Regions from separate parts of the Buttiauxella noackiae genome, predicted to be linked through region 2. Evidence: predicted binding sites of a transcription regulator. Region 2 holds the regulator's gene; the other holds the start of a gene.
What was found. The regulator CRP, encoded in region 2, controls carbon source genes, mostly activating them, when cyclic AMP is high. The targets are predictions, from matches to a motif close to ATGTGANNNNNNTCACAT.

Region 1 (4,179 bases), on a different contig from region 2:
CATGCTAAATGGTTTGCTACAAATTAATCCTCCGGCCTAAAGCATCGGCTTAAAACCGGAGTCAACGGCGGCGGTGGTATCAGATTACTTTGCCCAATACAGGAGTGCTTCGGTGTTCCACCGCCTGAGCAATTCGCGATTCAAGCAGTCTGGCGACCGCTGCAAACGCAGGCACCACCACCGAATTACCAAACTGCCGGTAAGCCTGAGTATCCGAAACCGGAATACGGAATGCATGACCTTGAATCGCTTCAAAACCCATTAAGCGCGCACATTCACGGGGCGTTAAACGACGCGGACGGCGAAGCTGATTATCAGCGTTGTCAAAATCCGCTTCTCCAAGAGATTTATCCCATCCCCGATCAATAAGTATTTCAGCGCCATCTTTGTAATACCGGGCTGACAATGTGCGGGCGACACTTGCTGGGTTTTTGGGATCAACCAGTCCATAACCAAAACCATTACCCTTAGCCTGGTGTTTTTTGGCGTAATAATAAAGATACTTCCAGAGCGTAGGCGTCAGGATATATTTACTATCCACTGAGGGTTCCAGTAATTCACCAAAAGTTGGGCGGCGTTGAGGATATAGTTCGCTGAGCTTAGTTAACGTAAAATCTTTATGCAGATTGAGGTCGCGACGAAAACCTACCAGTACAATACGTTCACGGTGTTGTGGCAGGAAGTTTTTACCATCAATAATTTTTGGATCCCCCGCCCCCATTATTGCGGCATCAGCCACCTCATAACCTAGGCTATCGAGGGTTTCCATAATGATACGGAAGGTGTTGCCTTTATCATGGCTTTTGAGGTTTTTAACGTTTTCAAGCACAAAAATTGCCGGACGTTTCGCATCAATAATACGCGCAACATCGAAGAACAGTGTGCCCTGCGTTTCACAAGCAAAGCCATGTGCTCGCCCTAAGGCATTCTTCTTCGACACCCCAGCCAGAGAGAAAGGCTGGCATGGGAAACCTGCCAGCAAAACATCGTGATCGGGCATCGTTGCCTGAATATGCGCCGTAGCTTCTTCATCGCTGACATCGTCACGATGGCTCAAAGTGACATCACGAATATCCTGATTAAACTGATGATCTTCCGGGCTGCAATACCAGTTGGCTTTATAAGTACGCACCGCATGCTTGTTCCACTCGCTGGTAAATACACATTGGCCGCCAATTGCTTCAAAGCCGCTACGAATACCACCAATCCCGGCAAATAAATCAACAAATTTAAATGCGTATTTTCCATGATGTGTCGGCAATGGCGGCAACATGCTTTGCAGCATTTCACTTTCAGCAGGCGTCAAAGTACGCGGAGACGATTTACGGTTAAACCAGCGGTTTAACGATTCACGAGTCCAGTCACCACTCACCTGACGCAAATGGTGTGCCACCGTCTTCTGGTCATAGATTTCCAGAATATGGCTCACGAGGGCGTAGTCTTCTTCTAATTGTTGCTGCTGCTGGCGAAGGGATTGTTGTGAGAGTTGCACGGCAATAGTGTCGAAGTCGTTCATCATGAACCATAGCAGGGAAAATAGAGTGTCACTCTATCACTGATTTGACCCAGAGAGAATCGGAACAGCCCGCAAGCGATGCGGGCATCTATCTAATTTCAGGAGGAAATTTTTTGCGAGGAAAATTGATGCACAACGTCCTGCTCAATACCGCAGTAATCACCTTTCAACTCAGCACAAAGCTTGGCCATGTAATTCACCAAAAAATCTGCATTAAGAAGAGCAAGCGCGCGCCCTGCCTCTGTTTGCATGGTATCAGGCAATTTGAGTAATTTTTTCTGGAAGTGATCAAGGGCATAAGTGGCATCATCCAGCTCACGATGGCGAGCCAGTGGATCTTCGCTGTCAAACAGTGGTCGCCCCAACGCACCAGAAGTATAGAAAACCCGCGCAAGTCCTATTGCCCCTAACGACTCCAGACGGTCGGCATCTTGCACAATTTTCGCTTCAAGTGTCTGAGGTGCAATCCCGGCGCTAAAGCTATGAGCGCGCACAGCATGTGCAACGGCATCGTATAGCGGATGCGGAAAATCGGGAAAGTGAGCATCCAGAATACGTAAAGTCTCTTGAGCAGCCTGTGTGGAAGCAAGATGACGTTCAGGATGGTTCTTCGGCAAATTGACAATATCATGGAAGTAACACGCGGTTAGCACCACCAGCCTATCAGCCTCTGTGGTTTCCATGATCTGCTGTGATGTTTTCCATACACGACGAAAATGTGCCACATCATGGGCTTTATCGTCCTGCAACCAGTTGTGTTGCAAATACTCTTCAAAACGCTCTTGCCAGTGGGCTATCGGCATACGTACTCCTCACTTCGCAGCTGGACCCGGTACTTAATATGAGTACAAGATCACAAAATTAGCAAGTAAAGCGCTGACAACAGACCACATTGGCACGATCTTATTCACCTGGCCCGCGTATACCAGGCTAAACCACCTAATAATGCAGCCACCGATCCCAGAACCAATAACCCCATTAACGCGCCTAGCAACTTTCCACCAAGCGATCCCATATCGCCACCGGTAACGTCGCTGACAACCCAAAAGTAACGCACCACAGCCCAAATCGTGTACAGGCAAAATCCATAAAACAACCACAGCGCCAATTTTCCGCCCGGAGTACGAGTCGGTTTTTCGTCCATAACTTCTGACATATGTCCCTCAATTAATTAGCTGAAGAATTGCGATAAGTGGAGCATCTCCATGAGCGTGATTTTTATCACATTTTCATTGTTTTTTAACAGCATGAAATAGCTGTTTTTAATTAGGATGATTCTTAAAATTGTAATATATCATGTCACTTCTCTTCAAATTAACAACCCACAAACATCAGATCATTTATTGAGCGGTTTTATAAATATGTAATTTTAGACACTCTTAACTTAATAGCCAGGCAGTTCCAGATACACACACCAAAGCAATTCCTACCCGGATTAAAGTTCCAGTAAAAAAAACAACACGCATTATGAGTGCATTCAAAAATATCAGTTCTTAGTTTACCCGGTTAAATTAAAAGAGAGAGATAAGACAAAAAGAGATTTTGGATTATAAAAGTGCAGGCAATAAGTATCGATAATAATACTAATCAGACCTCGAATATCTGTGTGCTCGTCAGTCATATGCTCAGACTAAAGATGCAGCCTGGCAACTGCGTCACCCGGAACAAAACCCCTATCCCAGGCTTTCCGGGTTTCTCTCCCCGGAACGTGCGTTCATATAGCTGATCAATATATTTCTACTACAAACATTGAGGATAGAAATAATTTTAGCCCTTCCCGCGCAAGCTGTGACCCGCGTCGTTGAAAGGAAAAGTGGTAAGTGTTTGAATAATGGCACAGAGATATAGGGTACATCCCTTCTCTCGGCGGTCCTGTTCTGGTCGCTGCCATGTGCCTCACTAGTGCGGCATTTTCACAGTCACGGTATAGTAGTTTTCCGTTCAAGAGATGACTTTGCGAGCGAGTAACATGATTAAGTGGCCCTGGAAATCAAATGATTCATCCGCTGTCACGGTATTGCCGTGGGAGCAGGCTTTAGCCATTCCGGTTCTGGCAACGCTCACGACTGCCGGGCAAGAAAAACTGGTCCGTCTGGCTGACCGTTTTTTACAGCAAAAACGGCTGGTGCCTTTGCAAGGATTCGAACTTGATGAACTAAAAAGCGCACGGATCGCGTTACTCTTTTGTTTGCCGGTACTTGAACTTGGTATCGAGTGGCTGGATGGTTTTCATGAAGTCCTCATCTACCCTGCCCCATTCGTGGTGGATGATGAATGGGAAGACGACATTGGACTGGTCCATAACCAGCGCGTTGTGCAGTCTGGCCAAAGTTGGCAGCAAGGCCCCATCATTCTGAACTGGCTCGATGTGCAGGATTCGTTCGATGCTTCCGGCTTTAATCTGGTCTTCCACGAAGTGGCCCATAAACTGGATATGCGTAATGGCGATCGTGCGAGCGGCGTTCCATTAATAGCACTGCGCGATGTCGCGGGCTGGGAACACGATCTCCAGGCAGCAATGAGTAACATCCAGGACGAAATTGATATGGTGGGCGAAAACGCAGCAAGTATTGATGCCTACGCAGCATCTGAACCGGCAGAATGTTTCGCAGTGCTCTCCGAGTATTTTTTCAGTGCCCCGGAGCTTTTCGCGCCTCGTTTCC
Region 2 (4,179 bases):
CCAGCCGTAGCTTTTGCGAATAAACAAATAGCTCACCAGCGTAATGACCAACATCGCGCCCAGGGCAATGCTTTGCGGGAAGTGGAAGTGCAGCGCAATACCTGCGATGGCAAGGCCTGCGATGGTGCCAGCCGAACGGTGGAGAATTCGAACACGTGTGGCACCGTAGCCGTTTTGTGTCACGAACATCACCGTCATTAAAATCCAGTAGGGCTTGGGCAGATGTAAAAATGCACCTAACAGACTGGCTATCGTGAGCATCACACCCAATCTTGCTGCGTTGCGAAGCGCCGCTGACTTCAATGATAAATAGCTTTTTAATGCCGCCCACAGCGGCAAACGGCGCTGCCGGTCTTCCATTAAATCACGGACATAGAGTGGGCGTTGAGTGCGTAGCACGCGAGCGACACGGCTGAAGTGGTAATGACAAAATTGCCCTACCGGGTTATCTGGATTCTGTCGGGCGATTTTCTCAAGGGCATCGATCTGTTTTTCCATCGTAAAACGCTGTGGATAACGATGATAAAGAATATCGTCAGCCAGTACACGTAGCCGCGCCGCGATTGTCTGGGCATTCCAGCGAATAACCGCTTCTGCATGGCTTTTCTCGACGAGTTTTTGCACTTCCGCAGGCTGGTGAAGGCTTACCGAGATGTGTTCCTGTAAATCTAAAGCCACCTGAAAAGCACGCAGCAAGCGCTTGTAGCCGTTATGCTGATTCGCCGCCAGCATATGAAGCTGTTGGTAGCATTGAGTAATGAGATCTACTGCTTTTTGCTGACGAGCCAGTAGCGGAGGCAGCGCTTTTTCCGGATCGGTATGTTGAGTCAGCATGCCGTATTTTGCTTCACAGTAATCTGCTAACTGCCGATAGAGCAGGCTCAATGATTCGCGTAATGGCTGCTCGCGCCACATCCAGAACCAAAACCAGTTAAATACGCCGTACCAAATCGTACCGGAGACATAAAGTAGCATCGGCTTCCAGATTGGCATATTCCCGGCCATGCTGAGCGTAAAAATAGCGGCAATCAGTGAAGCGGGAAGTAGACGCGCGTGAAGTGAGCTGATTTCTGCCGTGACACCCAGTAAAAGTGCCATCACAACAAGAATGATAGGCAGTGGCACACTGGTATACAAAAGTAGCAACTGCATGATCAAGCTACTGATGGCAAAAAGGCTGCCGCCAATAATCAAACGTTTGAAGAAGCGCTTATGGGGAGTGTCAAGGCCCGCAATATTGCAGCAGGCAGGAACTAACGAGAAAAGCAGGCCAGACTGGAGATCGCCAACGAGTAAACCTACCGCCACAGGGAGGCACAGCACCAGCGTTTGTCGCAGTGCGTAATTCACCTCGGGATGGTAGATAACTCTTCGCCACATAAACCCTTCTTACTTAAAGCTGCAGCGGCGTTAGCTGCATTCATTCACCCGAATCACTTACTTGAGTAAGCTCATCGGGATGAACTCACTTGCTGCCTAAACGGGTTTCAGATTTGGTTTTTTTGAGACAAAAATGGCGTGTTATTGAAGTAACACGCCATTTTTTTAGACGGAGATTAACGAGTGCCGTATACGACGATCGTTTTACCGTGAGCGGAGATCAGATTTTGATCTTCCAGCATTTTCAAGATGCGACCAACAGTTTCGCGAGAGCAACCCACGATCTGACCGATTTCCTGACGGGTAATTTTAATCTGCATACCGTCCGGGTGGGTCATTGCATCAGGTTGTTTAGCAAGGTTCAGCAGTGTCTGCGCGATACGACCGGTAACGTCCAGGAATGCCAGGTTGCCTACTTTCTCAGAAGTGACTTGCAGACGGCGTGCCATCTGCGAAGAAAGGCGCATCAGAATGTCTGGGTTGACCTGGATTAGCTGGCGGAATTTTTTATATGAAATTTCAGCCACTTCACAGGCACTTTTAGCACGAACCCAGGCACTACGCTCCTGACCTTCTTCGAACAGCCCTAACTCACCAATGAAATCGCCCTGATTTAGATAGGAGAGGATCATTTCCTTGCCCTCTTCATCTTTAATCAGAACAGCCACAGAGCCCTTGACGATGTAATACAGCGTCTCTGCCTTCTCACCTTGGTGAATGAGTGTGCTCTTCGATGGATACTTATGAATGTGGCAATGGGACAAGAACCATTCGAGAGTCGGGTCTGTTTGCGGTTTGCCAAGCACCATGCGCGGTTATCCTCTGTTTTATAACTGGCTACCAACGACAGGACGCTAAACATCCTGTCTGGCGTTGCAAGTAATTAGAATATTCCCCACCTTGGGGAGATGGCATGCAAGTCATTCTTGCTGCCTGTAATTAGTGATGTCCTCTGCATACATGCATTACGTCAATGTATCGATGTAGCATCTGGATTGTTTTAGCATAGCTTTTGACAAGTGTCTCCTGTTGTATCGTTTCAGCTTGACGCATGTCGCCTTCCGTTGCCAGATTTGCTGAATCTGCGTACTCTGAACGGTAATTTATCTACAGGAGTAAGTAGCATGCAGGCACGAGTGAAATGGGTTGAAGGGTTTACCTTCCTGGGTGAATCCGCTTCAGGGCACCAGATTCTTATGGATGGCAATTCTGGTGATAAAGCACCAAGCCCAATGGAAATGGTGCTGATGTCCGTTGGCGGTTGCAGTGCAATTGACGTAGTTTCTATTTTGCAAAAAGGCCGCTACACCGTGACCGACTGTGAAGTGAAACTGACCTCTGAGCGCCGTGAAGAGGCTCCGCGTTTGTTTACACATATCAATCTGCATTTCATCGTGACAGGCAAAGAGTTAAAAGATGCTGCAGTTTCCCGCGCAGTAGATCTCTCTGCTGAGAAGTACTGCTCTGTTGCACTGATGCTTGAAAAAGCTGTCAATGTTACTCATAGCTATGAAGTGATTGAAGGCTAATTTATCCGTTATCCTTCGAGCAGCAGGGGGTTGTGAGTGCCGCCCACCAGCAAATCGAATGCTAACGGGCATAAGTCATGACAAGGGCGGTGATCAATCGCCCTGATTAATATTTCGCCCTTCCGCCAACCGTTTCACTAACGGTGTCATAATCAATTCCATCGCCAGCCCCATCTTGCCGCCCGGCACCACCAATGTATTGATATGCGAAATAAATGAGCCTTGTAGCATGGCGAGTAAATACGGGAAATCGATGTCATCCAGCCCGCGAAAATGAATCACCACAAAACTTTCATCCAGTGACGGGATGCCGCGAGCCGCAAATGGGTTCGACGTATCAACAGTTGGGACGCGCTGGAAGTTGATGTGGGTGCGAGAGAATTGCGGCGTGATGTAATTGATATAGTCATCCATAGAACGAACCACAGAATCCATTACCGCTTCACGGGAATGCCCGCGCTCGCTGGTATCTCGCACCAGTTTTTGTATCCACTCCAGGTTCACAATCGGTACCACACCAACCAGTAAATCCACGGCTTTGGCTACATCATGCTGTGGCGTGACCACACCGCCGTGCAAACCTTCATAAAACAAAACATCAGTGGGTTCTGGTAGTGGCTGCCATGGCGTAAAGGTTCCGGGGATTTGGTTCCAGGGTACTGCTTCATCGTAAGTATGTAGATACTTGCGTGACTTACCTTGCCCGGTTCTCCCGTACTCAATGAAAGTTTGCTCAAGTAAACCAAAGTCATTGGCTTCCGGGCCGAAATAGCTGATATGGCGCCCAAGGTCGCGTGCTTTACGAATAGCCATATCCATTTCAGGACGAGTGAAACGATGGAAACTGTCACCTTCAACTTCCGCTGCACGTAAATTGAGTTGCTGGAAGATTTTACGGAAAGCAAGGCTGGTGGTTGTCGTTCCCGCGCCGCTGGAACCTGTAACGGCAATAACCGGATGTTTGGCTGACATAAGGCAACAACTCCATGGGTGATAGCAAGTGTGTGTAAGTAAGGGCTGGCCCTCACTCTCAGGGAGATAGCTGGGTGAGGGTGGTTTTATTATGCAGTATAGAAGTTAAACGCTTAGCCGCGAAACTGCCCACGAGCCATAATATTTACCGTTTCATGGAGTTCCGACCATACCAGTACAGCCTCACCACTTTGCAGTTGGCGCTTAACGTCGGCCACTTTCTGCTCCAGTGAACGCTCTTGTTCACCATAATCTGTGCCTTCGCGTAATACAAAGGATTCAATCAGATTATCAAGCG

Region 1: the regulator CRP is predicted to act here: its motif matches at 2,726-2,743, upstream of drpB (cell division protein DrpB).

Annotation. Positions count from the first base shown of each region.
Region 1 is NZ_JPRU01000002.1:660,703-664,881, forward strand. It holds gene IX31_RS11515 (TetR/AcrR family transcriptional regulator) at 1-40, shown strand, start outside; gene IX31_RS11520 (DNA cytosine methyltransferase) at 80-1,516, opposite strand; gene IX31_RS11525 (phosphohydrolase) at 1,615-2,319, opposite strand; gene drpB (cell division protein DrpB) at 2,424-2,660, opposite strand; gene mtfA (DgsA anti-repressor MtfA) at 3,486-4,179, shown strand, end outside.
Region 2 is NZ_JPRU01000003.1:15,398-19,576, reverse strand. It holds gene IX31_RS15970 (YccS/YhfK family putative transporter) at 1-1,380, opposite strand, end outside; gene crp (cAMP-activated global transcriptional regulator CRP) at 1,557-2,189, opposite strand; gene IX31_RS15960 (OsmC family protein) at 2,505-2,909, shown strand; gene IX31_RS15955 (phosphoribulokinase) at 3,003-3,881, opposite strand; gene IX31_RS15950 (YheU family protein) at 3,995-4,179, opposite strand, start outside.